DNA from 3 places in the Klebsiella scottii genome. Region 1 is predicted to be linked to each of the others. Evidence: riboswitches for the same ligand, from Rfam matches in the RefSeq annotation. Region 1 holds a riboswitch; each other region holds the start of a gene.
What was found. A riboswitch is a leader RNA that binds a small molecule or an ion and turns the genes downstream of it on or off. The one in region 1 is predicted to bind thiamine pyrophosphate.

Region 1 (10,573 bases):
CTGGCGGCAACGGCGTAGCGCACGCCCTCCACGCCGAGAACGTTGGCCAGCTCGTGCGGATCCCAAAATACCGCCGTCGTTCCCTGGGCGAGGACGATTTCCGCGTAGCGCTCGGGAGGCAGATGGGAGCTTTCGAGGTGGACGTGGGTATCCATCAGCCCCGGAGAGAGGTATGCGCCCTGCAGGTCGCGGGATTCTGCGGCATCGCTGCGGCTACCGCGCGGGTGGACGCTGGCAATCATCTCTCCGACGATGCCGACGTCGGCGGCGCGGATTTCCCCGGTGACCATATCAACGATCTCTCCCCCGGTGAGTAAGAGATCGAACGGCAATTCGCCCCGGGCGGCCTGCACGGCGCGGCGGCGGTTTTCAGCACTGCTGGACATAACAACTCCGGCACAAGGATAATGGCGATACTCTAGGGGCACAGCAAACGTTTGCCCAGATGAATAAATTTATCGCCCGATAAGCTCGGGTTATTCTGCCTGCTCACTCTCAGCGATGGATAACATGACCGAACCGTGGCAGCGGCTGCCCGCGCTTTCTCTCAAGCAGCTACAGTATTTTGTTACCCTGGCGCAGCTGCGTCATTTTACCGATACCGCCAACCGGCTGGCCATCAGCCAACCGGCGCTGAGCAGCGCGCTGCGGCAGGTGGAGGCGGTGCTCGGCGGCAAGCTGGTGAACCGCACCGCCTCTTCGGTCACGCTAACCGAACTGGGCGCGGCGATCCTGCCCCACGCGCAGCGCGTGCTGAGCGTGGCCCAGCTGGCGTTTGATGATATGCGGCAGATTGTCGAAGCCGGCGGCGACGGTACGGTGCGCATTGGGCTGATGCCGTCGGTCAGCTCGCTGCTTTTTCCCCTGCTGCCGCAGACCCTGGCCGAGACCTTTCCGCGCCTGCGGGTCGAGTTTCACGATCGGGCCAACGACGCGCTGGTGCGCGAACTGCTGAGCGGGCAGATTGATTTCGCCGTGGGCGCCATCGACAGCTCGTTGCCCGCAGAGCTGCAGGTTTATCCGCTGCGCGAGGACCCGTTTGTGGCGGTGCTGCACGGCGACGATCCGCTCGCCAGCCAGCCGCATCTGCCGTGGAAGCTGCTGGCCGGTCGCGATATCGCGGTGTTCTCGAAAGGCAATATCCAGCGGCTGGTGGGGGCGCTGGCGGAGAGCCATCGCCTGACGCTGAATACGCGTTATCAGGTGGACTATATCGAAACGCTGTATGGCCTGGTGCGGTCGCGCCTGGCGATAGCCATTCTGCCCGAGCTCTATACCACCCATTTATGCGATCCGCAGCTGAAGATAGCCCAGCTGCAGCAGCCCGCGCTGAGCCGCACCGTGGCGCTAATGCGCGGGCCGCAGCCGCTACCGCCGCTGATTGAGTCCAGCTTCGCGTTGCTGCTGAGTTCGCTGCGGGAAGTGAATCCGTAATCAGCCCCACTCTTTCGGGGAGGCCGCAGCGGTGGGTCAGGGCAGGTGCTTAATCAGCACGTCCACGCTGAGGTGATTGATGTACTCGAGGGAGCGGGAAGCCATCACCCCCAGCAGGCGGTTGCGGTGGCCGGCAATAATCAAATCGATATTGCGCTGGCGCACGCACTCCTCGACGTCGGCAAAGCGGCGGGCGGTGACCAGCGCCAGCGTCTGCACCGGCAGGGCGACGGTGGTAGCCAGTTCGTTGAGCAGGGCTTTGGCCTGGATCACCTCCTGCGAGACGTCATCATCCATCAGGCTGTCGGAAACGTAGTTCAGCGCCCGATAGTCGGTACTGATATGGGCGATGGTTATCTTCATGGCGTTCTCTTCGGCCATTTTAGCCGCGTGCTGAAGCAGCGGAGCCCCGTCAATGCTGCTGTTAATCAGCACCAGCGCATGGTGATAAACGGACATAGCCCACCTCGGATGGTTATCTGCGCAAAACATTATTCCCACTGCTAATCTTGTGCCCGGGTAGCGGCGAAAGCAAATCGATATGTGCGTAAAAAGGGCAGGGAAATCAGGGCGGGAAGCGCATGTTCCGGGGGCTGGAAAACGGTAAAGCATCCCCCACGAGCGGCGGCGGGGTTAGTCCACTGGCAACCTGCCGTTGATGCAGTGGATTTTAGACGGTACAAACGACGACGCGATTATTAATGTCGGCCTGATTGTCGTCGTTCCAGCCTGCTTGATCGTATTAAAAATTACGGATTCGATAGCGCTATTCGGCATTATCTTAATGAGAAAAGAACGAATAAGATCAACTAAACCGGGCGGTTTCCCGTCCGGTTTTTTTTATGCCTGTGTTTTAGATTCAGCCCGGACCATGACCTCCACCAAATCCACCGCCACCACCACCACCACCGCCACCAGGCCCTTGCATCGGACCTCCGCCACCGCCTCCGCCACCTGGTCCCCACCAGGGCATGATACATCCGGATAAACTGGAGACACTTGCTACTACAAGCACGAAAAGGATTATTTTTTTCATCTTCAACTCCTGAACTGGAGTAGACAGATTATCATTCCGTTATGAATTTCTATTCAGCGTTTTCCTAAATCCAGAGTTGTCAATGACAATCTTCACATTTTCTACATTTTGTAGCTCATTATCTCGACATATCGCGATAGCGCCACCGGGGATGCCGCGTGTTTTGGTTTGCTCTTATGGTCCCCAGCGTGGGTCACTGGCGGGACGTATGCTGTTTTTAGAAAGGTTGTGTCTTTGACTTCCCGATGGCATTATCCTGATCAGAGATTAACGGAATGTTAATCGCAAGTTTTTGATTTTGAATTAAATGACTCGGGGTGCCCTTCCTTGTGAAGGCTGAGAAAAACCCGTACCACCTGATCTGGATAATGCCAGCGTAGGGAAGTCAGAGACCGCAAGGTCGTTGCTTCTTCATCGCCTGGCTGGAGCAAACGATGCAAGCTGAGCAACTGAACCCCGCGCATATCGCGCATCTGCGACATCTTTTTCGCCGCCATTCCCCCCTTATTCACTGCATGACCAACGACGTGGTGCAGACTTTCACCGCCAACGTCCTGTTGGCGATTGGCGCTTCCCCCGCGATGGTGATTGACCCGCAGGAGGCAGGCCAGTTTGCCGCCATTGCCGATGCGCTGTTAATTAATGTCGGAACCTTAACCGTCGACCGCGCCGACGCCATGCGGGCGGCTGTCCGCAGCGCGCAGCAGGCCGGCAAGCCGTGGGCGCTGGACCCTGTTGCGGTCGGCGCGCTCACTCTGCGCAGCGAATTCTGTCGCGATCTGTTAACCCTGCAGCCGGCCGCCATTCGCGGCAATGCCTCGGAGATTATGGCCCTGGCGGGGATGAGCGGCGGCGGGCGCGGGGTCGATACCACCGATACCGCGGCGGCGGCGCTGCCGGCCGCCCAGGCGCTGGCGCGTCAGCTGAATACGGTGGTTGCGGTGACCGGTGAGGTGGATTACGTCACCGACGGCCAGCGCACGCGCGCCGTAAGCGGTGGGGATCGCCTGATGACCCGCGTTGTTGGCACCGGCTGCGCCCTGTCTGCGGTAGTTGCCGCCAGTACGGCGCTTCCCGGCGACCGGCTGGAAAACGTCGCGGCGGCCTGCGGCCTGATGAAGCTGGCGGGCGGGCTGGCGGCCCGTCAGGGCGGCCCGGGCAGCTTTACCCCGGCGTTCCTTGATGCGCTGTACGAGGAGGACCATCAATGAAGCGGATTAACGCCTTAACGATTGCCGGCACCGACCCCAGCGGCGGCGCGGGGATTCAGGCCGATCTTAAAACCTTTTCCGCCCTCGGCGCCTACGGCTGCTCGGTGATCACCGCGCTGGTGGCGCAGAACACCCGTGGCGTGCAGTCGGTGTACCGCATCGAGCCTGATTTTGTTGCCGCCCAGCTGGACTCGGTGTTCAGCGACGTCCGTATCGATACCACCAAAATTGGCATGCTGGCGGAAACGGATATTGTCGAAGCCGTGGCCGAGCGGCTGGCGCGCTACCGGATCGCCAACGTGGTGCTGGATACGGTGATGCTGGCGAAAAGCGGCGATCCGCTGCTGTCAGCCTCGGCGGTGGCGACGCTACGCACCCGGCTATTGCCGCAGGTTTCGCTGATAACGCCAAACCTGCCGGAGGCCGCGGCGCTGCTGGATGCGCCCCACGCGCAGAATGAAAAAGAGATGCTTGAGCAGGGCCGGGCGCTGCTGGCGCTGGGCTGCGGCGCGGTGCTGCTGAAGGGCGGTCATCTGGACGATGCCGAAAGTCCGGACTGGCTCTTTAGCGCCGAAGGCGAGCAGCGCTTCACCGCCCCGCGGATCAGGACCAAAAATACCCACGGCACCGGCTGTACGCTCTCCGCCGCGCTGGCCGCGCTGCGTCCGCGCTACCACGATTGGGGACAAACGGTTGCCGAAGCCAAAGGTTGGCTCTCAGCGGCGCTGGCGCAGGCGGATTCGCTGGAAGTGGGGCAGGGGATTGGTCCGGTGCACCATTTCCACGCCTGGTGGTAAGCCTGATATACTGACGCCAGATTTCAGTCAGGAAAAGACAAATGGAACAGGCGCATACCCGGTTGATTCACCAGCTCGTTGAACGCATGGCCGCGACGGATAACGCGCCGCTGTATATCAGGTTTGCTGACACCATCAAGGACGCCGTGCGCAGCGGCTGGCTGGAGAACGGTAATATCCTTCCCGGCGAGCGCGATTTGAGTCAGCTTACCGGCGTATCGCGTATCACCGTGCGCAAGGCGCTGCGGACGCTGGAAGATGAAGGCGTGGTTACGCGCGCCCAGGGCTACGGCACCCGGGTCAACAATATTTTCGAGTATTCGCTGAAAGAGGCGCGCGGCTTTACCCAGCAGGTTGTGCTGCGGGGTAAAAAGCCCGACACCCTGTGGGTCAATAAGCGGATCGTCAAATGCCCGGAGGAGGTCGCGCAGCAGCTGGCGATTGCCGCAGGCAGCGACGTGTTTATGCTCAAGCGCATCCGCTACGTGGATGAAGCGGCGGTATCGCTTGAGGAGTCGTGGGTTCCCGCGCATCTTATCCACGACGTCGATGCGATCAGCGTCTCGCTGTACGACTACTTCCGCAGCCGGCAGATCCTTCCCCAGCGCACCCGCTCCCGGGTCAGCGCCAGGATGCCGGACGCCGAGTTTCAGTCGCATATTCAGATGGATAGCGCGATCCCGGTGCTGGTGATTAAACAGGTTGCCCTCGATCAGCACCAGCACCCTATCGAATACAGCATTAGCTACTGCCGCAGCGATCTATACGTCTTTGTGTGCGAGGAGTAGGGTTTCGCGATCCGGGGCGCAATCGCCGCCCCGATGACCCACCACCCACGCCGCCACGGCATTCCCCAGCGTCACCGCTTCTTCCAGGCTCCAGCCGGCGGCTAATCCGGCCAGGGTGCCCCCCGCGTGGCTGTCCCCGGCGCCGATGGTATCGACGACCGTCGCCGGGAAGGCTCGGGCCTGTCCGCTCGCCTGCGGGCTGAAAAACCACGCGCCTTCTTTATCCAGGCGGACGATCAGCGGGGCGCGGTACTTTTTCAGCCACCCGGCGCCGAACTCGCTCACCTCAGCGGAGAAGCCGTTAGCCTCGGCGGCAATCTGCGCCTCCTGACGGTTAACGGAAACCAGCGGCTTCAGCGCCATCAGGCGCGCCATTAGCGCCTCGGGGATATCGGCGATTCGCGGACCAAAATCGATAAACGGCGTGACGTCACTCTGCTTCTCCAGCCACGCCACCAGCCGCTCGCCGCTGGGGGAGGCCAGCTGGTAGCCGGAAAGATACACCAGGCCGTTGAGCCCGACATTGAGCGGTATGAGCCAGTCGTCGCACCAGCGGTTTTCGACGCCGCTGAAGGACATAAACGTGCGCTCTCCGTCCGGCTCCACCAGCGCCAGGCACCAGCCGTTGTCGCCGCTGGCGCGGGTTATCACGCTGGTTATCCCCTCCTGCGCCAGGCGATTGCGGATAATTTCCGCCCACACGCCTTCGCCGATGGGCAGCGCGTTTTGCGCCGCGATGCCCAGCCTTTTTAGCGCCACCGCAATATTCAGGGCGCAGCCGCCGACGTTCACGCTCTGCTGCTGCAGTTCGATATCGCAGCCGCGCCACGGCAGGGCGTAAGCGTCGGCAATCACGTCGATCACCGCGGCCCCGATAACCGTCACCGGCCTGACGGCGGTGAGGGTCGCGAGCTTATCGCTCAGCTGACGGCTATTCATTGCGCCTCCCGCTGCCGGCGGTAGCGGCCGAGGGCGTCGGCGTAGCGCGTGAAGTCCAGCTTATTGACCTCGTCCAGACGCGCTTTGAGCCGGCTATCGATGGCTGATATGCCGTTTATCGCCCCGCAAATGGCGGTGGCCATCGCGCCGATGGTGTCGGTATCGCCGCCAAGGTTCGCGCAAAGTACGGCGCAGCGGTTAGGGTCGGCTGCGGCCAGCTCAACCATCGCCACGGCGCAGGGCACGGATTCGATGGTGCTGGTTCCGGCCCCCACCAGCTGATAAAGCTGCTCGCAGGCGGACTCGACTCCGCCCGCGCTGCGTACGGTGCGTAATGCCAGCTCAATGCGCAGGGCCAGCGAGGCGCTAAAGGTCGTGGTACGCTGCTGCTGGGCATGATGGGCGATGGCAGGAAGCGCATCGGCGATGGCGGACCAGCTTGCGCCGTCGACGGCGCGCGAGATGGCCCAGGCGATGACCGCGGCGCCGGCGATGGCTAAATCAGATTTATGCGTCGGGCTGGAGGCGGCGGCAACCTCGTCAATAAAGGCGTCGAGGTTGCCGGTCGGCAGCAGGCATCCCAGCGGCGAGGCGCGCATGGCCGCGCCGTTGGTCACCCCGTTATTCTCCAGCTCGCTCACCGGCGTGCCGCTGCGAATGGCCTTTAAGGCGATTTTTGACGTTGGCCCGAGGACGTTCTTATTAAAGGCGTCAAACTCCTCCGCCCAGCGGAGGATGTGGCGGCCGATGGTATCAGGAACAATCCGGCCGTCGCATTCGATGATGGCATCGGCGAGGCACAGGGCCATCGAGGTGTCGTCGGTGAACTCGGCCTCGGCAAAGTAACAGGCGGCATTATTTTCCGCCGGTCCGGGCAGGAAACGGTCGATCCAGCCAAAGTGGGCCTTAACCCGCGATCTTGGCCAGAGCTCCGACGGCATGCCCATCGCATCCCCTAACGCCTGCCCGTAAAGGGCACCGAGAATACGTTCTGCTTTCATTTGACTTCCTCTTGTGTAAGCGCAGCATCCTGCGCGTCGATCTCAATGGTGGTGATGTCTTTATCCGACTCGCGGAAGAACACCATGAACAGAACGGCGATAACGGCAATCATTATGGCGCCGAACGTCCACATTCCCGCCCAGTTAAAGGTATGACCGTTAACCGGCGATGAGTAGGCAAACATTTTCTCCATCATCACCCCGCCGAGGCGGTAGCCCAGCAGGCTGCCGAACCCCTGGCAGCAGAGGGTGATTAGCCCCTGCGCGGCGTTGCGCATCGCCACCGGCGCCTTTTTATCGACGTAGATGTAGGCGGTGACGTAATAGAAGTCGTAGCTGACGCCGTGCAGCAGAATACCGAGGAACATCAGCGTATAGGTGAAATAGTTATCTGCCGCGCCGTAGACGAAAAAGCCGTAGCGAATGGCGGCGGTAATAAGACCAAGCAACAGAACCTTTTTAATACCAAAGCGCTTAGTGAAGAACGGCAGCGCCAGCATAAAGAAGATTTCAGAGAACTGGCCGAGGGTCATCCAGCCGGTGGCGTTTTTCATCCCCGATTCGCTGAGATAGCCGTTGGCAAAGATGTAATAGAAGGCCAGCGGCATGGCGAAGAGGAACGAGCAGAAGAAAAAGACGAGGAAGTTCCTGTCGCGCAGCATGATCAGCGCGTCCAGTCCCAGCATCACCTTGAGGCTCAGTTTGCCGGTACTCTTCGGCGGCGTATCCGGCAGGCACAGCGCAAAAATCCCCAGCACCAGCGAGCTGCCCGCGGCGATCAGCAGCGGTACGTTGGTGGGCGAGATGTCGCCCAGGCCGAGCATTCCCGGTAAGAAACCGCACACCAGCCCGGAGCCGATCCAGCCGATGGTCCCCATCACCCGAATGCGCGGGAAATCGCGTTCGACGTCGGCGACGTTGGAAAACGCGATGCTGTTAGTTAGGGCGATAGTCGGCATGTAGGTGAGGGAGTAGGCCAGCAGCAGCGGGAAGAAGCCGCTGAAGGTGGTCTGCTGAGCAGCGAAGTACATCAGTATCGCCCCGGCAAACATCAGAATCGCCAGCACTTTTTGCGCAGAGAAAAAGCGATCCGTCAGAGAGCCAACCAGTACCGGAGAGAGAATGGCGGCAATGGCGGTACAGGCATAGGACCAGCCAATTTCGCCGGCGCTGAAGCCGCTTTTACTCAGCCACAGCCACAGAGGAACAAACCACGCTCCCCAGATAAACCACTCAACGAACATCATGAACGACAGCTTTGCTGTAGTTTTCATTTGGAGATCCTTCATGACAGGTAAGGTACGCATTTAGAGTACCACTTGATAATACCTTTGAAATACCATTGAGCTGATTGTTTGAGCAAGCTAACACTTTTTCGTATCTGAATCGTGCCAGCAGAAGTTGCTGAAAAAATGCGATCCCGGCTGGAAAATATGCTAAGTCGGTACCAGGCTTAACCTGCCCAAAAAAGTTGGGTCAGGAACATTGACGCCGGCCGCGGCCGGCCTTACGGGAGTTATTGCTATGACTGATATTACGCAATTGCTTGGCAAAGATGCCGACAGCCTGTTACAGCACCGTTGTATGACTATTCCAGCCGATCAGCTCTATTTACCGGGATCGGATTACGTCGACCGGGTGATGGTTGATAACAATCGTCCGCCGGCGGTGCTGCGTAATATGCAAACCCTGTACAACACGGGGCGCCTGGCCGGCACCGGCTACCTGTCGATCCTGCCGGTTGACCAGGGCGTGGAGCACTCGGCGGGCGCCTCTTTTGCCGCCAACCCGCTGTACTTCGATCCGAAAAATATCGTCGAGCTGGCGATTGAGGCCGGCTGTAACTGCGTGGCGTCGACCTACGGCGTGCTGGCCTCGGTATCGCGCCGCTACGCGCACCGCATTCCGTTCCTCGTGAAGCTAAATCACAACGAGACCCTGAGCTACCCGAACACCTTCGACCAGACGCTGTACGCCAGCGTTGAGCAGGCCTTTAATATGGGCGCGGTGGCGGTGGGGGCGACTATCTATTTCGGTTCAGAAGAGTCGCGCCGCCAGATCGAAGAGATCTCTGCGGCGTTCGAGCGCGCGCACGAGCTGGGGCTGGTCACCGTGCTGTGGGCCTATCTGCGCAATCCGGCATTTAAGAAAGATGGCGTCGACTATCACGTCTCCGCCGACCTGACCGGTCAGGCTAACCACCTGGCGGCGACCATTGGCGCGGATATTGTGAAGCAGAAAATGGCGGAAAATAACGGCGGCTATAAGGCGGTTAACTTCGGTTATACCGACGACCGCGTCTACAGCAAGCTGACCACCGAGAACCCGATCGATCTGGTTCGCTACCAGCTGGCGAACTGCTATATGGGGCGGGCGGGGCTGATAAACTCCGGCGGCGCGGCGGGAGGCGAGACCGACCTGACGGATGCCGTACGTACGGCGGTAATCAACAAGCGCGCCGGCGGCATGGGGCTGATCCTTGGCCGTAAAGCCTTCAAAAAATCGATGGCCGACGGCGTGAAGCTGATCAACGCCGTGCAGGACGTCTATCTCGACGGCAAGGTAACGATAGCCTAGGTATGCCAGTTTGTGTCTCGGAACATGATTTATCGAATGTTCTGGAGCCGGCTGAAACTGCGGGTGTTGTCGGCCTCAAAATCGCTGAGACGCTGCCGGCAGGCCGGGGCAGCCCGCATGGATGCGGGCTGAGGGCCGTGATTTACAGGGACGTTACCTCGGCCCGACCCGACAGCCTGACGGCATCGGTCGAAGGGACCGCGCAGCGGCGATTTTGGCTGGCCGGAGCCCGGGGGTACAGGGGGCGGCGGCGATGGGCCGCCCCCTGTGCGCTCCCTGCGCGACGGGGAACATAGGGCAGGGAAATCGCCGGGGAGCGCAACATCCTGCGGAGCAAGAAAATATCCTCCGCGGTGGCCGCTACTCCCTTATCAGCCTGGCCGCCTGCTGCAGCGCCAGATAAGCCTCATAGCGACGCTGGTGAACCGCCTGATGCTGCGTCGCGCTGAAATAGGTCTTATCCACCCGGGTAAACCGCTTCATCGCCTTCGGCAGCGACGCGCAAACCCCGCCGGCGACGGCGCCCAGAATCGCTGAACCTAACAGCACCGGCTCGCTGCATACGGTGCTCATCACCGGAATGCCGCAGGTATCGGCCAGCAGTTGGCGAACCAGCGGATGCTGCCCCGCGCCGCCGCTAATCACGATATTCTCGCTGCGCACGCCGCAGACCTCCTGGGCATCAAGAATCTGCCTCAGGCCGTAGCCAATGCCGCACAGTCCGGCCACGTACAGCGCCAGCAGATGATCGACATCCTCCTCCATCCCCAGCCCGGCAACGATCGCTCTG
Region 2 (10,573 bases), on a different contig from region 1:
AGCAGCCGGAGCGCGGCGCGCTGCTGCCGCTGCGTAAACATTTCAAGCTGTTCAGCAACCTGCGTCCGGCGAAGCTGTACCAGGGGCTGGAAGAGTTTTGCCCGCTGCGCGCGGATATCGCCGCCAACGGCTTCGACATTCTGTGCGTCCGTGAACTGACCGGCGGCATCTACTTCGGCCAGCCGAAGGGTCGCGAAGGCAGCGGCCATCACGAAAAAGCATTTGATACCGAGGTTTACCACCGCTTTGAAATCGAGCGCATTGCGCACATCGCGTTTGAATCGGCCCGCAAGCGCCGGAGCAAAGTGACCTCTATCGACAAAGCCAACGTGCTGCAGTCCTCCATTTTGTGGCGGGAAATCGTCGGCGAAATCGCCAAAGAGTACCCGGACGTTGAGCTGGCGCACATGTACATCGACAACGCCACCATGCAGCTGATTAAAGACCCGTCCCAGTTCGACGTGCTGCTGTGCTCCAACCTGTTCGGCGACATCCTGTCCGACGAATGCGCGATGATCACTGGCTCAATGGGCATGCTGCCGTCCGCCAGCCTCAATGAACAGGGTTTTGGCCTGTACGAGCCGGCAGGCGGCTCGGCGCCGGATATCGCCGGCAAGAACATCGCCAACCCGATCGCCCAGATCCTGTCGCTGGCGCTGCTGCTGCGCTACAGCCTCGATGCGGACGCTGCGGCAACGGCGATCGAAAGCGCGATCAACCGCGCATTAGAAGAAGGCATCCGTACCGGCGATTTAGCGCGCGGTGCGGCGGCGGTCAGTACCGATGAAATGGGCGATATTATTGCCCGCTACGTCGCTGAAGGGGTGTAATCATGGCGAAGACGTTGTATGAAAAATTGTTTGATGCTCACGTGGTTTATGAAGCGCAAAACGAAACCCCGCTGCTGTACATCGACCGTCATCTGGTACACGAAGTAACCTCCCCGCAGGCGTTTGACGGCCTGCGCGCGCACAACCGCCAGGTGCGCCAGCCGGGAAAAACCTTCGCCACCATGGATCATAACGTTTCGACTCAGACCAAAGACATCAACGCGTCCGGCGAAATGGCGCGTATTCAGATGCAGGAGCTGATTAAGAACTGTAACGAATTCGGCGTTGAGCTGTATGACCTGAACCACCCGTATCAGGGTATCGTCCACGTGATGGGCCCTGAGCAAGGCGTGACCCTGCCGGGGATGACCATCGTTTGCGGCGATTCCCATACCGCGACCCACGGCGCGTTCGGCGCGCTGGCTTTCGGCATCGGGACCTCCGAAGTCGAGCACGTGCTGGCAACTCAGACCCTGAAGCAGGGCCGCGCCAAAACGATGAAGATTGAAGTTCAGGGCCAGGCGGCCCCCGGCATCACCGCTAAAGATATCGTGCTGGCGATCATCGGCAAAACCGGCAGCGCCGGCGGTACGGGCCACGTGGTCGAATTCTGCGGCGAAGCCATTCGCAACCTGAGCATGGAAGGCCGCATGACCCTGTGCAATATGGCCATCGAGATGGGCGCTAAAGCGGGCCTGGTGGCGCCGGACGCGACCACCTTTGATTACGTGAAGGGCCGTCTGCACGCGCCTAAAGGCGAGGACTTTAGCGAAGCGGTCGCTTACTGGGAAACCCTGACCACGGACGCCGATGCCACCTTTGACACCGTCGTCATCTTACAGGCCGCAGAGATTGCTCCGCAGGTCACCTGGGGAACCAACCCAGGCCAGGTTATCTCCGTCACCGACATGATCCCCGATCCGGCCTCTTTCGCCGATCCGGTAGAGCGCGCGAGCGCGGAAAAAGCGCTGGCCTATATGGGCCTGAAGCCGGGCATCCCGCTGACCGAAGTCGCAATTGATAAAGTCTTTATCGGCTCCTGTACCAACTCGCGCATTGAAGACTTACGCGCGGCGGCGGAGATCGCCAAAGGACGTAAAGTGGCGCCAGGCGTGCAGGCATTAGTGGTGCCTGGCTCAGGCCCGGTGAAAGCCCAGGCGGAAGCAGAAGGCCTGGATAAAATCTTTATCGAAGCCGGTTTTGAATGGCGCCTGCCGGGCTGCTCCATGTGTCTGGCGATGAACAACGACCGCCTGAACCCGGGCGAGCGCTGCGCATCCACCAGCAACCGTAACTTTGAAGGCCGTCAGGGCCGCGGCGGACGTACCCACTTAGTCAGCCCGGCAATGGCGGCAGCGGCGGCCGTTAGCGGCCATTTTGCCGACATCCGCGACATCAAATAAGGAGACCATCATGGCAGAGAAATTTACCCAACATACGGGCCTGGTGGTGCCGCTGGATGCCGCAAACGTCGATACCGATGCGATCATTCCCAAGCAGTTCCTGCAGAAAGTCACCCGCACCGGTTTTGGCGCGCATCTGTTCAACGACTGGCGCTTCCTCGATGATCAGGGACAGCAGCCGAATCCGGAATTCGTCCTCAACTTCCCGGAGTACAAGGGCGCCTCGATTCTGCTGGCGCGGGAAAACTTCGGCTGCGGCTCCTCGCGTGAACATGCGCCGTGGGCATTGACCGATTACGGCTTTAAAGTGGTTATCGCCCCCAGCTTTGCCGATATCTTCTACGGCAACAGCTTTAACAACCAGCTGCTGCCGGTCACGCTGAGCGACGAGCAGGTCGACGAGATGTTTAAGCTGGTGCAGGCCAACCCGGGCATTAAGTTCGAGGTGGATCTGGAAGCCGAAGTGGTTAAAGCGGGCGACAGGTCGTACAGCTTTAAAATCGACGCCTTCCGCCGCCACTGCATGCTTAACGGCCTCGATAGCATCGGCCTGACGCTGCAGCACGAAGAGGCGATCTCCGCCTACGAGAATAAGCAGCCGGCCTTTATGAACTAAAGCCGCCAGCGGCTCCCCTGCCCGGTCCACTGACCGGGCATTTTTTTATGCCTTCTCAGCGACAGAAGGCCTCAGGAAATACGCACAGGCGCTGATATGACGACAACCGTTACGGTGAAGAACATCACCTTCCAGGAAGGTTCAACCCACATTTGCGTTCCGCTGATGGGCCAAACCCTCGATGAGCTGAAGGCCCGTGCTCGGGCGCTGGCGGAGGTCGACGCCGATATTATCGAATGGCGTGCCGACGGCTTTGCGCAGGTTGGCGAAAGCGAGCAGGTAATGCTGGCGCTGGCTGACATTCGCCAGATCCTCGCCGATACGCCGCTGCTGTTCACCTTCCGTAGCCAAAAAGAGGGCGGCGAGGCGCAGCTCGACGAGGCGGACTATTTTGCGCTTAACCGTCAGGTCGCGCTCAGCGGGCTGGTCGAGGTGATTGATATTGAGCTCTTCAACGATGAATCGCAGATCCGATCGCTGATCGACGATGCCCATGCCGCCGGCGTTAAGGCGATCGTCAGCAATCATGATTTCCAGAAGACGCCGCCCGAGGAAGAGATTATTCGCCGCCTCTGCCGCATGCAGGAGCTGGGCGCCGACCTGCCGAAAATAGCGGTCATGCCGCAATCTCCGCAGGATGTGCTGACGCTACTCTCCGCCACGCTGTCCATGAAAGAGAAGTACGCTACCCGCCCGATCATCACCATGTCGATGGGCAAAATGGGCGGCATCAGCCGGGTTACCGGGCGACTGTTTGGCTCAGCGATGACGTTCGGCAGCGCGGGCCAGGCCTCCGCGCCGGGGCAAATCGCCATCCGGCAGCTGCGGGAAACGATCGATATCCTCTCCTGAATCCTGCCGCCCGCGGCGCTCCGCGAGCGGGTAACGGGCTAGATATCTTTAACTTTGCAGGTCAAAAACAGGGTGACCAGCGAAATCGCCGCAATCGCCCAGTAAACGCTGGCGTGGCCGTAGCTTTGCGACAGCGCCCCCTGCAGCACGCCGGCCAGGATTACGCCGGTGGAAATACTGTTGGTAAACAGCGTGGTGGCCGCTCCCGCGCGTCCCGGCATCAGGTCCTGGAACCACAGCATGCCGATCCCGGCGACAATACCGATAAAAATCGCGTTAAACAGCTGCAGCGCCAGCAGCGCCGTGCGGTCGTGGAACAGGATCAGCCCGGCGTAGAACAGCACCCCGGCGGCCACGGCGGCGACCATCATGCTACGCTTGCCCCAGCGTTTGACATAGTAGCCCGCAAGGATCATCGCCGGGATCTCCAGCCCGGCCGCGGTGCCCATTAAGATCCCGGCCAGGCTATCCGGCAGGCCGAGATCGCTGCTGATCCACAGCGGCATATCGATGATGTACATGGTGTTGCAGGTCCACATCAGCGTCGAGGCGATAAACAGCATACGCACGTTTTTATCCTGCCAGCCGCCGGCCTGCGCCACCGCGCCTGCCGCCTCCGAAGGCTGCTCCACCCGCGCCACCGACGGCAGCTTACAGGCGATCAGCGCCAGGCTAATCACAAAAATAGCGGCTGCAATGGAGAACATGGTGGTAAAGCCGTAGTTCAGCGCCAGCATAAAGGCCAGCGGCGGGCCGATAACCCACGCCAGCGACAGCTGGGCGCGCATGATTGAACTGAACATCACCACTTCCCGCGCCGAGCTGTCGGCATACTCCCGCGCCAGGGCGAACAGCTGCGGCATCGCGGCATTGGCGATGGATGCCAGCATTACGCCGCAGGTAATCAGGGTTAAGTAGTGGCGATTAAACGCAAACAGCAGCGCGTTGCCCACGGCCATCAGACAGCAGAACATAATCAGCCGGCGGCGGTCGCCCTGGCTATCGGATCGCTTCGCCAGCGCCAGGCTGACCGCGATCCCGGCAATGGCGTTAACGGTATAAAACAGCCCGACCCAGAAAGGCTGCGCACCTACTTCGCGGCTGAGAAACAGGCTGAGCGTCGGGGCCTGCAGCGCGCCGGCAATCCCCATCATAAAAGCGACCAGCATAAAAGCCGCGTAGACGCCGTTAAGCCGCCGCCCCATTGTCATTAACCACAGCATGTCATGTCCTTAGCACGCGAAGAAAACGAAAAAAGCCAGCAGAAGTCATCTGCTGGCGGGTGATTTTATACTCAATCGATTTCAGGTTACAGGCAGGCGGCCATTATGAGCGGACCGCGGCAACGCCGGGAACGTGAAAGACGACAGGTACGCACCAATACTCAGTCACACATGATGTCTGCAAGTTAACGCTCAGAGGTCGGTGACGTAACTCCCCACTGCATCAGCTCGCCGAGTATTTCCTGCTGTCGTCCTGCCATCAGGCGGGCTAGCCATGACGCATCCTGCGTCGCAGAAAAGTAGCGTTGGTAGAACTGCTTAGCGGTTGACCTCATCATATTCATCTCCTCGCTTCATCGGAATCTATTATTGGCCTAATATAGGGATTAATAAATTGCTGAGTTTTCATCAGGAGTTCCCCTTTTATGTCTTCCGCCCGTCTGCAACAACAGTTCATCCGCTTATGGCAATGCTGCGAAGGCAGGTCGCAGGAGACGACGCTCAACGAGCTGGCGGAGATGCTAAGCTGTTCGCGCCGCCATATGAGAACCCTGCTGAACATGATGGAAGAGCGCGGCTGGCTAACCTGGGAGGCGGAAGCGGGACGCGGTAAGCGATCGAAGCTGGCCTTCCTTTACACCGGCCTGGCGCTGCAGCAGCAGCGGGCGGAAGATCTGCTGGAGCAGGATCGCATCGATCAGCTGGTGCAGCTGGTCGGCGATAAGGCCGCCGTGCGCCAGATGCTGGTCTCTCATCTCGGACGGAGCTTTCGCCAGGGGCGGCATATTCTGCGCGTGCTCTACTACCGGCCGATGAAAAATCTGCTCCCCGGCAGCGCTCTGCGCCGTTCGGAAAACCATATCGCCCGGCAAATCTTCAGCGCCCTGACGCGGGTAAATGAGGAAAATGGGGAACTGGAAGCCGATATTGCCCACCACTGGCAGCAGCTATCTCCCACCCACTGGCGCTTCTTTTTGCGTCCCGGCATCCACTTTCACCACGGCCGCGAGCTGGAAATGGAGGATGTGATCGCCTCTTTGCAGCGCAGCAACGCCCTGCCGCTCTACTCCCATATTGAGCGCATCGTCTCGCCTACCGCCTGGACGCTGGATATCCATCTGACCCAGCCGGATCGCTGGCTGCCGTGGCTGCTGGGCCAGGTTTCCGCGGTGATACTGCCGCGCGAATGGCAGTCGATGGAGAACTACTCCGCGATGCCGATCGGTACCGGGCCCTATGCGGTGGCGCGCAATAACCAAAATCAGCTAAAGATCCATGCCTTCGACGACTACTTCGGCTATCGGGCATTAATTGACGAGGTCAACGTCTGGGTGCTGCCGGAGATTGGCGAAGAGTCGAACGGCGGCTTAACCCTGCAGGGCACCACGCAGAGCGAGAAAGCCGTCGAAAGTCGTCTGGAAGAAGGCTGCTACTACCTGCTGTTTGATTCCCGCAGCCCGCTTGGCGCCAATGCAGCCGTACGCCAGTGGCTGAGCTATCTGTTCCAGCCGGCGAACCTGCTCTATCACGCGGGCGAACATTACCAGGGCAACTGGTTCCCGGCCTACGGCCTGCTGCCGCGCTGGCACCACGCGCGCAGCCACGCCTGCGAGAAGCCCGCGGGCCTGGAGTCGGTGACGCTGACCTATTACCAGGACCATATTGAGCATCGCGCGATCGGCGGCATTATGGCGACGCTGTTAGCCGAACATCAGGTCAGGCTGGAGATTCGGGAGCTGGAATACGCGGAATGGCATCGCGGCGAGGTTGTCAGCGATATCTGGCTAAACAGCGCCAACTTTACCCTGCCGATCGACTTTTCCCTGTTCGCCTGGCTTTATGAAGTTCCGCTCATTCGCCACTGCATCCCGATTGACTGGCAGGAGGATGCCGGCCGCTGGCATGCGGGCGAGTTAAACCCCGCAACCTGGAGTCAGCAGCTGCTGGCTAATCAAACGATCGTGCCACTGATCCACCACTGGCTGATGATCCAGGGCCAGCGCAGCATGCGCGGTGTGAGAATGAACACCCTCGGCTGGTTTGATTTTAAATCGGCGTGGTTTGCGCCGCCGGAACCCTAGAGCCTTGCCACCTGGCGCGGAAGCACTTTCGGTCAGCTAACAAAATCATTACACTGGTCGCCGTTCTCAACGGGGTGCTAATAAACATACGCGATATCGTTCAGGCTGCATCAAGGCAGCCTGAACGATGAAGCGTCTGGGCTGAGAAAATACCCGTCGAACCTGATCCGGATAACGCCGGCGAAGGGATTTGAGGCTCACTCAAAATCCTTTGCCACCCCTTTTTTGTGAGGTGCAAAGTGTTGAAAAAATTACTCCCGCTGCTGGTGCTGGTCGCCGCTCCCGCGTTGGCTAAACCCGTTCTCACCGTTTATACCTACGACTCCTTTTCTGCGGACTGGGGCCCAGGCCCGGCCGTCAAAAAGGCTTTTGAAGCCGACTGCGGCTGCGAGCTGAAGTTCGTGGCGCTGGAAGATGGCGTCTCGCTGCTGAATCGCCTGCGCATGGAAGGCAAAAACAGCAAAGCCGACGTGGTCCTCGGACTGGACAACAACCTGCTGGAAGCGGCGGCGCAAAGCAAGCTGTTCGCCAAAAGCAACGTGCCGACCGACGCGCTTACGGTCCCTGGCGGCTGGAACAACGATACCTTCGTACCCTTTGATTACGGCTATTTCGCCTTCGTCTACGATAAAAACAAGCTCAAAAATCCGCCAAAAAGCCTGAAAGAGCTGGTTGAGAGCGATCGGAAATGGCGGGTGATCTACGAAGATCCGCGCACCAGCACGCCGGGCCTCGGCCTGCTGCTGTGGATGCAGAAAGTGTACGGCGACAAATCCCCGCAGGCCTGGGAGAAGCTGGCGGCGAAAACCGTCACCGTGACCAAGGGCTGGAGCGAGGCCTACGGCCTGTTCCTGAAGGGGGAAAGCGATCTGGTGCTGAGCTATACCACCTCTCCGGCTTATCACATTATCGAAGAGAAAAAAGATAACTACGCGGCGGCCGCTTTCAGCGAAGGCCACTACCTGCAGGTCGAAGTGGCGGCCCGCACCGCGGCCAGCAAGCAGCCGGAGCTGGCGGAGAAGTTCCTTAAGTTTATGGTCTCTCCGGGTTTCCAGAATGCGATTCCGGCGGGCAACTGGATGTACCCGGTCACCCAGGTGACGCTCCCTGCCGGCTTTGACGCGCTGGTCAAACCGCAGACCACGCTGGAGTTCACTCCGCAGCAGGTCGCTGGCGAACGACAGAACTGGATTAACGCATGGCAACGCGCCGTCAGCCGCTAACTATCGGCTGGCTGCTGCCGGGCCTGACGGCCGCCGCCGTGCTGGTCGTAGTGGCGCTGGCCGCTTTTCTGGCGCTCTGGAGCAGCGCGCCGGAGGCGGCCTGGCTGGCGATCGTTCGCGACAGCTATCTCTGGCACGTCGTCCGCTTCTCCTTCTGGCAGGCGTTTCTCTCGGCGCTGCTTTCGGTGGTGCCGGCTATTTTTCTTGCCCGCGCCCTTTACCGGCGCCGCTTTCCCGGCCGCACGCTGCTGCTGCGCCTGTGCGCGATGACTCTTATCCTGCCGGTGCTGGTGGCGGTATTTGGCATCCTGAGCGTTTACGGCCGTCAGGGCTGGCTGGCGGCGGCTTTTAGCGCGCTGGGATGGCGGTGGGATTTCTCCCCTTACGGGCTGCAGGGAATTCTGCTGGCGCACGTCTTCTTCAATATGCCGATGGCGACCCGCCTGCTGCTGCAGGCGCTGGAGAATATTCCCGGCGAACAGCGGCAAATTGCGGCCCAGCTTGGCATGCGCGGCTTTCACTTTTTCCGCTTCGTGGAGTGGCCGTGGCTGCGGCGGCAAATTCCTCCGGTGGCGGCGCTTATCTTTATGCTCTGCTTCGCCAGCTTCGCTACCGTACTCTCCCTTGGCGGCGGCCCTCGGGCCACTACCATCGAGCTGGCGATCTACCAGGCGCTGAGCTTTGATTACGACCCGGCTCGCGCGGCGATGCTGGCGCTGATCCAGATGAGCTGCTGCCTCGGGCTGGTGCTGCTCAGCCAGCGCCTGAGCAAGGCCTTGGCGATCGGCGTGACCCACGTTCGCGGCTGGCGCGACCCTGACGATCGCCTGCACAGCCGCCTGACCGATTTCGTGCTCATCGCGATCGCGCTGCTGCTGCTGCTGCCGCCGCTGCTGGCGGTCGTCATCGATGGCCTGAATAACAATCTGCCGCGGGTGCTGTCCCAGCCTGCGCTATGGCAAGCCTTCTCGACCTCCCTGCGCATCGCGCTGGCCGCCGGCATACTCAGCGTTATTCTGACGATGATGCTGCTGTGGAGCAGCCGCGAGCTGCGCATCCGCCGCCGCCCGCTGGCCGGCCAGGCGCTGGAGCTCAGCGGAATGCTGATCCTCGCCATGCCGGGAATTGTGCTCGCGACCGGCTTCTTTTTACTGCTCAATAATAGCGTTGGCCTGCCCGACTCCGCCGACGGCATCGTTATCTTCACCAATGCGCTGATGGCGATCCCCTATGCGCTGAAGGTGCTGGAAAACCCGATGCGCGACGTCGCCGTGCGCTACGGCATGCTCTGCCAATCGCTGGGGATGAGCGGCTTTACCCGCCTGCAGGTCGTAGAGCTTCGCGCCCTGAAGCGCCCGCTGGCCCAGGCGCTGGCCTTTGCCTGCGTGCTTTCGATCGGTGATTTCGGCGTGGTGGCGCTGTTCGGCAACGACGATTTCCGCACCCTACCGTTCTATCTGTATCAGCAGATTGGCGCCTATCGTAGCCAGGACGGTGCCGTTACCGCCCTGCTGCTGCTGGCGCTGTGCTTTGTCCTCTTTACCGTGATTGAGAAGCTACCGGGGCGTGATGTTAAAACTGAATGATGTAACCTGGCTGTACCAGCACCTGCCGATGCGTTTCACCCTCTCCGTACAGCGCGGCGAACGCATTGCGGTACTCGGCCCCAGCGGGGCGGGGAAAAGCACGCTGCTGAATCTGATCGCCGGCTTTTTGCCGCCGGCGAGCGGCAGCATCGTCATCGACGGTCAGCCGCATACCGATACGCCGCCCGCCCGTCGCCCGGTATCAATGCTGTTTCAGGAAAATAACCTCTTTAACCATCTCACCATCCGCCAGAACATCGGCCTTGGCATGCACCCCGGGCTTAAGCTGAGCGCCGGGCAAAACGCCAGTCTGCAGGCTATTGCCGAACAGATGGGCCTTGATTCCCTGCTGGAGAGGCTTCCCGGCGAGCTATCCGGCGGTCAGCGGCAGCGGGCGGCGCTGGCGCGCTGTCTGGTGCGCGAGCAGCCGGTACTGCTGCTGGATGAGCCGTTTTCCGCGCTCGATCCGGCGCTGCGCCAGGAGATGCTGATTTTGGTCGCAGAGGTTTGCCAGCGCCGGAATTTGACGCTGCTGATGGTGTCGCATAGCGTGGAGGATGCGGCCCGCATCGCCCCGCGATCGCTGGTGGTGGCCGACGGGCGTATCGCCTGGGATGGCGCCACCGATGCGCTCTTAAGCGGCAACAGCAGCGCCTCCCATCTGTTAGGGATCAGCGCGCGATAACCTGGTGCAGAATATTGAGATAGACCGGCATCAGCGGGTGGCGAATCGCCACGGTTAACGCCACGCCCGCCAGC
Region 3 (10,573 bases), 1.2 Mb from region 1:
ATCTATCCTCTTGTGGGGATAAGACTCTGTTTATACCCTGGTGAGGATAATGTCAACGCTCGCCGTAAATATCCCCACAAGAGGATAAAGACTGCGATATCCTTTAGTGGGGATAAATCATGAAATATCCTCACCTGAGGATATTGACCGCGGTGCCCGGCGATTGGGCCAGGCCTTAGTCGGTTATCAGCTCATCATAGAGGGCGCGCAGGCGCGTACGCAGATAGAGCACGGCTTTATGCTTGCGCGAAAGAAGGGCCTGCTCGCTGGCCCCGCACTCGGCGGCCAGCTCTTTATAGCTGTAGCCCAGCAGCTCGGTCTTTTCAAAGACCTCCCGCTGGGCGGCGGGCAGTTCGGATAACGCCTGGTTCAGCTCCTCCCACAGCAGCTCTTTCAGGTACTCGTCCTCCGGCGTTTGCGGCACGCCGAACAGGGTCTCCGCCAGCTCATCTTCCGGGAACTCTCCTTCCTCATCCCCGCTGAAGTAGTCCGCCAGCGGCAGCTCGCGTTTTTTGCGCGCCCGGTCGGTCATTTCGTTACGCGCGGCGCGGAACAGCCAGGCGGCGACGTTCTCCACCGGCTGCTCGACCTTCATTAATTGCCAGGTCACTTCCTGCAGAATATCGTCAGCCTCGTCGCGTACCGAGGCGCGGCCGCGGATAAAGGCCTTCAGCCGGGAGCGGCAGGCGTTGAGCGCCGAAACGAGCAGTGACTCTCCCGTCGTTGCGCCTTTCATTTCGCTCACTCGGTCGGCGTCGTTTTAGACGCATCGTCTGCCGGCTGGGCGGGGTCGTTACGGCGATCGCGCCAGCCGCAATGCCCGCGATGGCCGCGGCGACCAAAGCGCTGCATAAACTCTTCGCGCTGTTCGGGATTCATCTGCATCCAGCGTTCATGCATGCGCCGACGCTCGCGACCCATCCCGAACATGCCCGGGCGGAAGCCAAGGCCGCCGAAGAGGATCCGCGACAGCGCCAGCAGACCTAAAGCCTGCCAGAAGCCGATGCTTTTAACCCCAAGAATGGCCGGCAGCAGCGCGTTCCACAGCGACATCACCACCAGCCCGAGTATCGCGACGATCGCCACGCCAACGATCAGCGGTTTGCCCATCCGGTGGCGACCAAAGCCGCAATGACGGCGGTTTTCATGCATATCTAAATTTCTCATCTTCTTGCTACCTCATGACTGTCGTGAAAAGTGACTGCTGATGAGGTAGACGAATGAGCCGGAGAAATATTGCTAAGAATTTAAAAAAAACGGCTAAATATATTTATGCGGCGAATATTTTATTGCGGGGCCCATCGCGCCGCGCCTCAATATTTTTCCACCAGGTGCAGCTTCACCTGGTTTCGCCCTTCTTTCTTCGCCGCATACAGCGCCTTATCGACGCGATTGAACAGCTGGTCGATCTCTTCATCATCCTGACGATCGGCGACGCCGATGCTGACGGTAACCGGGCTGGGATGATCCGGCATTTGATGGCCGCTAACCGCAAGGCGAATGGTTTCCGCCATTTGCAGCGCCATCGCGATGGAGCGTTCGGGAAGAAATAACAGAAACTCCTCGCCTCCCCAGCGATATATTTTGTCCTGATGCGTCACCGTCGATTCAAGGATCCGGGAAATCGCCAGTAAAACCTCATCGCCTTTCTGATGGCCGTAGCTATCGTTAATGGCCTTAAAGTTATCGACATCAACCAGCAGCAGGCAGAAGCCGCCAGCTGTAAACGAAGCGGAATCAACGATGCGATAAAACTCACGCCGGTTAAGCAGACCGGTCAGCGGATCGTGCGAAGCTGAAAACTCAAGCTCGCGCCTTAAATGCACCTCTTCGGTTACGTCATGCACGATGCAGAGCATCAGGCGAATATTGTATAGCACCACCGGACCGGCGTAGGTTTGAACGTGGCGAATGGAGCCATCGGCGAGAATATGGGTGAAATTGAGCGGCTTATGGCCTCCAGGCAGGCTTGCGACGTTGCGCATGATCGGCAGAACATCGCGGCCCAAAGTATTAATCTGCCAGGTATGCTTCGCCCGCATTTCATCCGAGGTGTAATTATAAAAGCGCAGCGCGGCAATATTGGCATCAATAATTCTGCCGTCCCGGTGAGGATCGATTAATAACATGGGCGCGGAGTTGGTCATAAAAAAGCGGGAGAAAAAACCGTTACTGCGCCGCTGGTAATGCCGGGAGGAGGTATTGATAGACTCATTTTGCTGCAGCAGCTTTACCGCTTCGAAGAGAATCAGCGTGTCATATTCTTCTGATTTAATCAGCGTGGTTTTACAGTAAATCGAGGTCTGGCCGTCGGCGGAATTAATTGTCCAGACTTCAAAAATCTCGGCAATATTTTTGCAGTAATAGAGGTAATTCTGCAGGCTCACTTCCGGGCAGGTGGAGAATGTCCCTTTGCGCATCTCATCCAGCGACATATCGCCGCTGAGGGTTCTGGAGGCCTGGTTGCTGTAGAGGATGCGCTCTTTGAAAGGATGAACCACCCAGACGGGGGTGGCTAACAGGTCGAAAATAATTAATTCTTTTAATAGCATGCCGCCCTCCACCCTCTATACATCGTCTATCTGTAATCCAGTCACATGAGCATTTATCGCCTGCTGGCGCAAAATCAAATTAATCAGAGAGTTCAAAGGGATGACGCAGAAGCGCCAATTATAGACCCATTTTTAATCACAGACGGTGTCTGAGCAGGCAAAAAACGTGACTCACCGCTCCCGACCAGCATTGGTACCTATTATTCAATTCATTTCAAATGGAGAGAGGAAACCAACAGAGTTAGTCGTATCTTTTCTGTCCATCTTCTGCGGGTCACTTTACCTCTTTCCGCGAGCTTTTTCTCTCGCCGGACGCCTGTTTTTCTCTGCGTTCAAGGGGCTGCCCGGCGCCAGCTGCTGCCGGGGGAATAGCGGCTTCATGCACTCTCCAGGCGATATGGTTTTTTACTCCCCAGGTCACTGAAGAATAATGGCTTTCAGCCTATGAGAATATATAGTACGCGCCGCGGAGGTCCCCACTGCCGGCGGCCGGTTTTCGCCTTACTTTTAGATAAAAAAGCGCGATAAATCACACTAATTAGCTATAAAAATTTCCCTGCCCGTGGCCGTCGTGCACTTTTCAGCTAATGACCACGTGACACCGTCACTTAAACGGAGCGCAATCCCCTGGCGCAATGACCCGAAGCCGGGATTGTAATCAAAAAGTGAATGCCGTATAACATGGCCCTACCGAGGGGTGTCCCGTGAGGGCTGAGATGGCGTAAGCCGAACCCTTTGAACCTGATCTGGGTCATGCCAGCGAAGGGACGGGTCGGCAATTTTGCCAGTTTTCCGCCATTGCCTGTTCATACTTCTGCACGCCCGGATCTCCCCTTAATCAGGAGGTCCTGTGATTCTTCCCGCATTTACTCAAGGTATCTACGGTCGTCTGCGCCAGCAGGCGGGACGCGACTGGCAGCACTACGTCGCCCATCCCTTTTTACATCAGCTGGCTGACGGCACCCTGCCCGAACGCGCATTCCGCCGCTACCTGACGCAGGACTATCTGTTTTTGATCCACTTTGCCCGCAGCTATGCCCTGCTGGTCAGCAAGCTGCGCACGCTGCCGGAGATGCGCGCCGCGGCGGCCTCGATGAACGCCATCCTCAGCGAGCTGCCGCTGCACGTCGGCTACTGCGCCGGCTGGGGGCTGGATGAAGCGATCATGGCCGCCGAGCCGGAGGCGTCTGAGACGGTCAACTACACGCGCTACGTGCTGGATATCGGCCACTCCGGCGACGCCCTGGATCTGCTGGCCGCGCTGATGCCCTGCGTGGCCGGTTACGCAGAAATTGGGCTCGGGCTGCTGCATAGTCCGCAGACCCGCCTGAGCGATAATCCCTACGCCTCGTGGATCCGCAACTATGGCGACGAAGGCTATCTCAACGGCGTCAACGCGGCGATCGCCCTGCTGGAAACCCTCTGGCAGCAGCGCGGCGGCGAGTCGAGATTCGCTGAGCTCAGCGCCATCTTCACCACCGCCACGCGGCTGGAGGCCAACTTCTGGCAGATGGGGCTGAATGCGGTAACGGAGGCGTCGGCGTGACTCCCCCGGCCATCCACGTCCGGGGACTGGGGTTACGCTTCGGTTCGCGGGTCGTTTTTGAGGATTTATCGTTCGATATCCCCGGCGGGCAGTGGGTCTCCCTGCTGGGCGCCAGCGGCGCCGGAAAAACCAGCCTGCTGCGCATCATCGCCGGCCTCGCGGCGCCGACGTCCGGCCAGGTCTACGCCAGCGACGGGCTGCCCGTGGCGAAACGGCTGGCGTGGATGGGACAGAAGGACCTGCTCTATCCATGGCTGAACGTGCGCGATAACGTAGCGCTTGGCGCGCGCCTGCGCGGGGAGCGCGTTGACCGTTCGCGCGTGACAACCTTATTACGCCAGGTCGGGCTGGAGCAGTGCGCCGACGATCGCCCGGCGTCGCTCTCCGGCGGAATGCGTCAGCGCGCGGCGCTGGCCCGCACGCTGTATGAAGACCGCCCCGTGGTCTTAATGGATGAACCCTTCTCCGCCCTCGACACCATCACCCGCACGCGTATTCAAACCCTGGCGGCTGAGCTGCTGGCCGACCGGACCGTGGTGCTGATTACCCACGATCCGATGGAAGCCTGCCGCCTGAGCCACCGTCTGCTGGTGCTCGCGCCGTCCGCGGGCGGGATCGACGATTCGCACCATTTGTCTGGCCTGCCGCCGCGGGCGGCGGACGATCCCGCGCTGCTTGCCAGCCAGGCGGAACTGCTGCAGCAACTGATGAGGGCCGACGGATGAGGGGCAAACTCCTGCGCGGCCCGGTGGTGTTTGGCGGCCTGCTGCTGGTCTGGTGGCTGGTGACCCGCAGCGGGATCCCCGCCTTTCTGCTGCCTTCGCCATCGGCGGTCGCCGGCGCCCTGTGGCTCAACCGCGCGTATCTGGGCTGGCATACCCTGGTGACGCTAAGCGAAATTCTCAGCGGACTGCTGCTCGGGGTCCTGCTCGGCGTGGTGCTGGCGCTCTGCATGATCGTCTCGCCGCGGCTGCAGCGCTGGCTGATGCCGCTGGTGCTGACCAGCCAGGCCATCCCGGTGTTCGCTCTCGCCCCTCTGCTGGTGCTGTGGTTTGGCTTCGGAATGAGCGCCAAGGTGATGATGGCGGTGCTGGTGATCTTCTTCCCCGTCACCTCCGCGTTCTTTGACGGCCTGCGGCGGGTCAATCACGACTATCTCGATCTGGCCCGCACGATGGGCGCCTCCTTTGGCGCACAGCTGCGCCACGTGCGGCTGATGGCCGCGCTGCCGGCGCTGGGGTCCGGCCTGCGGATGGCCGCCGCCGTCGCGCCGATTGGCGCCATCATCGGCGAATGGGTGGGCTCAGCCGAAGGGCTCGGCTACGTCATGCTCAACGCCAACGCCCGGCTGCAGACCGACATCTGCTTTGCGGCCCTGTTTATTTTAGTGCTGCTGACCGTCCTGCTGTGGCTGGCGGTCGACGCTTTCTTGCACCGGCTGATCGACTGGACGCCGGAATAATGACCTGTACGGATAATAAGGAATACCATGAATAAACGTATTTTTGCCGCGATGGCCCTCAGCGCGGCTATCAGCGCACACGCTGCGGCGAACGAGAAGCTAACCCTGGTGCTGGACTGGTATATCAACCCGGATCACGCGCCGATTATGGTTGCGGAACAGATTGGCGCCTTTAAAGAACAGGGCCTCGACGTCAAAATCATTCCGCCATCCGACCCGGCGCTGCCGCCGCGGCTGGTGGCCGCTCGCCAGGCCGACCTGGCCATAACCTACCAGCCGCAGGTGCATTTTTTCGCCGATGAGGGCCTGCCGCTGGTGCGCGTCGGGACGCTGATTAACTCGCCGTTAAACACTATTATTGCGCTGGATAAGAGCATCAAAACGCCCGCCGACCTGAAGGGGAAAAAGGTTGGCTACTCGGTGAGCGGCATCGAACAGGCGACGCTGGCAACTATGGCGCAGTCGGCGCATATCGATCCGCAAAGTATCAAGCTGATCAACGTTAACTTCCAGCTGACCAGCGCCCTGCTTGCTGGCCAGGTCGACGCGGTTATCGGCGGCTACCGCAATATTGAGGCGCTGGAGCTGAAGCTGCAGGGCAAAGAGCCGCAGGTCATGAACGTAGAGGATTACGGCGTGCCGGCCTACGACGAGCTGGTGATTGTCGCCAACCGGGATGAAGCGCACGCGGCGAAAATCAAAAAATTCCTCGTCGCGCTGCAAAAAGGCGTGACCTGGCTACGCGCCCACCCGCAGGAGACCTGGCAGGCCTTCGCCGCCGCTCACCCGGAGCTGAATACCGAGCTCAACAAGCAGGCGTGGCTGCAAACGATACCGCTGTTCGCCACCGATCCGGCGGCGCTTGATAAGCCGCGCTACGAAGCCTACGAACAGTTTTTGTTTAACAATAAGTTGGTTAAAAAAATCACACCTTTATCGCAGTACGCTATCGAACTGCGTTGAGTAACCTTACCGCTGGCGGAACTATTTCCGCCAGCGGCGTCAGCGAAGCGGTAATAAAACAGGGTAAAATCCTACACTAATAATTACACTTTTTATGGTTTTATGAACGTTAAAATAACGGATAAAAATCAGCCATTTATCATTAAATTTAACAATGTAAAAATAACGTAAAAATAGCGCAATAAATAAAACGTTGAATGCGGATTTAAAAAGCCATATATTGTGCGCGCTTTATGAATGGCGATTCATTTTCTTAAACCAATTATTCAACCAGGGTTCAACCGTAACGCTGGTTGTGGGAGTGATATGATGACGGATAAAGTCCGTATTGATACTTTAAGTGCAGATTTATTGGACGCAAACAACGAAACCTTTTTGGCCCGTCAGGCCGAATTCGAATCGAACGTCAGGAGTTACCCGCGCAAGCTGCCATTGGCCATTACCAAAGCGGAAGGCGTATGGCTGACCGATGCGGATAACAAACAGTACCTGGACTGCCTTGCCGGTGCTGGAACCCTGGCTCTTGGTCATAACCATCCTGACGTGCTGCAGAGCATCCAAAGTGTCATTACCAGCGGCTTGCCGTTACATACCCTCGATCTGACAACTCCGTTAAAAGATCGCTTCTCCGAATACCTGCTCTCTTTATTACCGGGCGAAGGTAAAGAATACTGCCTGCAGTTCACCGGCCCGTCCGGCGCTGACGCCGTTGAAGCGGCGCTGAAGCTGGCGAAAAAATACACCGGCCGTTCTTCGGTCATCAGCTTCTCCGGCGGCTACCACGGGATGACCCACGGCGCGCTGTCGGTGACCGGCAACCTGTCACCGAAAGAAGCGGTTAACGGCATGATGCCGGAAGTGCAGTTTATGCCGTACCCGCATCAGTACCGCTGCCCGCTGGGCATTGGTGGTGAAGCCGGCGTGAAGGCGCTGACCTACTACTTCGAAAACCTGATCAACGACGTTGAAAGCGGCGTGCGTAAGCCTGCGGCGGTGATCCTTGAAGCCGTTCAGGGCGAAGGCGGCGTGAACCCGGCGCCGGTCGAGTGGCTGCAGCGCATCCGTAAAGTGACCCAGGAGCACGGCATTCTGCTGATTATCGATGAAGTCCAGGCCGGCTTCGCGCGTACCGGTAAGCTGTTCGCCTTCGAACACGCGGGCATTGAGCCGGACATCATCGTGATGTCCAAAGCCGTAGGCGGCGGTCTGCCGCTGGCCGTTCTTGGTATCAAGAAGCAGTTTGACGCCTGGGAACCTGGTCACCACACCGGCACCTTCCGCGGCAACCAGCTGGCAATGGCAACCGGCCTGACCACCCTGCGTCACCTGAAAGAGAACGACATCGCCGGTAAAGTTGCGGCCCAGGGCGAGTGGCTGAAAGGCAAGCTGGCCGAAATGCAAAAACGCTACCCGGTCATTGGTCACGTTCGCGGTCTCGGTCTGATGATCGGCATCGAAATCGTTAAGCCGAACGAAGCTCAGGATCACATGGGCTGCTACCCGGCAGACGGCGCGCTCTCTGCCCTGCTGCAGAAAAAATGCTTCGAAGCGGGCCTGATCCTTGAGCGCGGCGGCCGTAACGGCTGCGTCCTGCGCCTGCTGCCGTCGCTGCTGATCAGCAACGCTGAGCTGGAGATTTTCTTCGACAAATTTGAACAGGCCCTGCTGGCCGCCGGCGTAAAACCGGTCTGAGTGGAGTAAGTGACCGCCATGTCCCAATTGAATCCGATCCTTGCCGGTTCGCCGCAGAGCATTGAGGCGTATCAGCAGGTTATCGCTCAGACCAGCCAGGCCGTCGCGCAGTGGCTCAAGCAGCCTGAGATGTATCAAGGCAAAAGCGTCGCCGAGCTGCGCGAGCGCATTACCCTTGAGTTCACCGAACAGGGTCTGGGCAACCAGGCGGCGATTGAACGTGCGATCGAGTACTTCCTGAAAGACAGCCTGTCGGTGCATCACCCGCAGTGCGTGGCGCATCTCCACTGCCCAAGCCTGGTGGTAAGCCAGGCGGCGGAAGTGCTGATTAACGCCACCAACCAGAGTATGGACTCCTGGGACCAAAGCCCGTCGGCCACCATCATTGAGATGAAGCTGATCGAATGGCTGCGCGCCCAGGTGGGCTACCGGGCAGGCGACGCCGGCGTTTTCACCAGCGGCGGCACCCAGAGTAACCTGATGGGCCTGATGCTGGCGCGCGATGCTTTCTTCGCCCGCCAGGGGCACTCGATTCAGCAGGATGGTCTGCCGGGCGATATCCGCAAATACAAAGTGTTCTGTTCTGAAAACGCCCACTTCTCGGTGCAGAAGAACATGGCGCTGATGGGCCTCGGCTACCGTTCGGTCACCCTGGTCAAAACCGACCGCTTTGCGCGCATGGACGTCGAAGATCTGAAGGCGAAAATTGCCGAAGCGCAGGCCAACGGCGAGCAGATCATGGCGATCGTGGCGACGGCAGGCACCACCGACGCGGGGGCTATCGACCCGCTGCGCGTGATTGCCGGCATTGCGGCGGAGCATCAGATCTGGCTGCACGTGGATGCGGCCTGGGGCGGCGCGCTGCTGCTTTCCGGGCACTACCGCGATTACCTGGACGGCATTGAGTGCGTGGACTCCATCACCCTGGACTTCCACAAGCAGTTCTTCCAGACCATCAGCTGCGGCGCGTTCCTGCTAAAAGACGCGCGCCACTACGAGCTGATGCGCTATCAGGCGGCCTACCTGAACTCCGAGTTCGATGAAGAAAACGGCGTACCGAACCTGGTGTCCAAATCGCTGCAGACCACCCGCCGCTTCGACGCGCTGAAGCTGTGGATGGCGCTGGAAGCGCTGGGGCAGAAACAGTACGCGGAAATTATCGATCACGGCGTGACGATGGCGAAAAACGTCGCTGAATACGTTGCCAGCCAGCCGACGCTGGAGCTGGTTATGGAGCCGCAGCTGGCGAGCGTGCTGTTTCGTTCGCGCCCGCAGCAGACGGCGGGCAGCGACGATGCGGCTATCGCCCTGCTTAACCAGCGCATCGGCGACGCGCTGCTGGACTCCGGTCGCGCCAACGTCGGCGTCACCGAGCACAACGGCGTGACCTGCCTGAAGCTGACGCTGCTCAACCCGATCGTCACCCTCGATGACGTCAAGGTGCTGCTGAATCTGGTTGAACGCACCGCCCAGGAAGTGCTGGCAAAGTAAGCTGAACTCCCGGACTGCGGCGCCTGCGCCCGATCCGGGATAGCGGCCCTTGCCGCCCCGCCTCCTCCCGAAAGCCGATAACTCACCTTATCGGCTTTTTTTTACGCCTCTCCTCGCGCAACGTAGCCGATGCGATAACTCTCTCCTTCATCCGAGGGCGCATCGCCAAAGCTGACCTCCAGCAGCTGCCAGCGGCTCAGGTCCCATGCGCAGAGCTGCCCCTGCAGATCGAGGTTTGCCAGATCGCTAAACGGAGCGATGGCGCGCTTTTTGACGCTCAGCCAGGACTTATCCATCACCTCCCCGACCGCCGGGACGCGCAGCGCCAGCCAGCTTTCGATCCGCGGCCAGCCAAAGTCTGCGCACAGGCCGGCAAACCCCGGACTCTGCAGAAAGCGCGCCATCGCCTCTGCGTTTTGCCAGACGTACAGCGGAGCATAGCGGTTCTCCTTTATAGCCCCGGCGCGGTCATCGCTGCGAGAGTAAAGGTACGTTTTAAATAACAGGCCGGGAAAGCCGTCCAGCTTTGCGCCGCCGTGGCGAATGCGGCGCTCAATAATCGACATGTCATAGTCAGCGGGCAGCGTAAAGCGATACTGCATAACGATCATGGTAACTCCGGAAGGTAATGTTGACGTTGAGCCCAGTGTGATGCCACAGTATCTTCCTGAAAATCGAATAATTCAGGAGTCATCATCCTGAATAAGAGGATGATTATGGAAAAGCTTACTCCGGCGCTGGATCTCGATGCGCTACGCACCTTTGTCACCGGGATCGAGTGCGGCAGCTTTGCCCAGGCGGCGGTACGTCTTTCGCGCTCAACCTCCGCGGTCAGCGCTCAGCTTAAGAAGCTGGAGATGCAGTGCG

Region 2: linked by a shared signal. The riboswitch ahead of thiB (thiamine ABC transporter substrate binding subunit) and the one ahead of thiM (hydroxyethylthiazole kinase) in region 1 are both predicted to bind thiamine pyrophosphate.
Region 3: linked by a shared signal. The riboswitch ahead of QFI97_RS15360 (TenA family protein) and the one ahead of thiM (hydroxyethylthiazole kinase) in region 1 are both predicted to bind thiamine pyrophosphate.

Annotation. Positions count from the first base shown of each region.
Region 1 covers NZ_JARXNI010000020.1:441,606-452,178, forward strand. The annotation lists gene QFI97_RS09840 (adenine deaminase) at 1-386, opposite strand, end outside; gene QFI97_RS09845 (LysR family transcriptional regulator) at 511-1,434, shown strand; gene QFI97_RS09850 (universal stress protein) at 1,471-1,893, opposite strand; gene QFI97_RS09855 (hypothetical protein) at 2,093-2,422, shown strand; TPP riboswitch at 2,774-2,870, shown strand; gene thiM (hydroxyethylthiazole kinase) at 2,905-3,681, shown strand; gene thiD (bifunctional hydroxymethylpyrimidine kinase/phosphomethylpyrimidine kinase) at 3,678-4,478, shown strand; gene QFI97_RS09870 (GntR family transcriptional regulator) at 4,520-5,266, shown strand; gene QFI97_RS09875 (PfkB family carbohydrate kinase) at 5,240-6,205, opposite strand; gene QFI97_RS09880 (ADP-ribosylglycohydrolase family protein) at 6,202-7,206, opposite strand; gene QFI97_RS09885 (nucleoside permease) at 7,203-8,480, opposite strand; gene fbaB (class I fructose-bisphosphate aldolase) at 8,731-9,783, shown strand; gene QFI97_RS09895 (FGGY-family carbohydrate kinase) at 10,144-10,573, opposite strand, start outside.
Region 2 covers NZ_JARXNI010000017.1:152,296-162,868, forward strand. The annotation lists gene leuB (3-isopropylmalate dehydrogenase) at 1-830, shown strand, start outside; gene leuC (3-isopropylmalate dehydratase large subunit) at 833-2,233, shown strand; gene leuD (3-isopropylmalate dehydratase small subunit) at 2,244-2,849, shown strand; gene aroD (type I 3-dehydroquinate dehydratase) at 2,946-3,701, shown strand; gene QFI97_RS00970 (sugar efflux transporter) at 3,740-4,924, opposite strand; gene sgrT (glucose uptake inhibitor SgrT) at 5,110-5,262, opposite strand; gene sgrR (HTH-type transcriptional regulator SgrR) at 5,350-7,005, shown strand; TPP riboswitch at 7,066-7,212, shown strand; gene thiB (thiamine ABC transporter substrate binding subunit) at 7,245-8,228, shown strand; gene thiP (thiamine/thiamine pyrophosphate ABC transporter permease ThiP) at 8,204-9,814, shown strand; gene thiQ (thiamine ABC transporter ATP-binding protein ThiQ) at 9,798-10,499, shown strand; gene QFI97_RS01000 (DedA family protein) at 10,486-10,573, opposite strand, start outside.
Region 3 covers NZ_JARXNI010000020.1:1,627,960-1,638,532, forward strand. The annotation lists gene QFI97_RS15345 (RNA polymerase sigma factor) at 176-736, opposite strand; gene QFI97_RS15350 (hypothetical protein) at 742-1,167, opposite strand; gene QFI97_RS15355 (GGDEF domain-containing protein) at 1,314-2,552, opposite strand; TPP riboswitch at 3,236-3,337, shown strand; gene QFI97_RS15360 (TenA family protein) at 3,403-4,098, shown strand; gene QFI97_RS15365 (ABC transporter ATP-binding protein) at 4,095-4,823, shown strand; gene QFI97_RS15370 (ABC transporter permease) at 4,820-5,560, shown strand; gene QFI97_RS15375 (ABC transporter substrate-binding protein) at 5,588-6,523, shown strand; gene QFI97_RS15380 (diaminobutyrate--2-oxoglutarate transaminase) at 6,830-8,215, shown strand; gene QFI97_RS15385 (pyridoxal phosphate-dependent decarboxylase family protein) at 8,225-9,706, shown strand; gene QFI97_RS15390 (DUF4865 family protein) at 9,808-10,317, opposite strand; gene QFI97_RS15395 (LysR substrate-binding domain-containing protein) at 10,417-10,573, shown strand, end outside.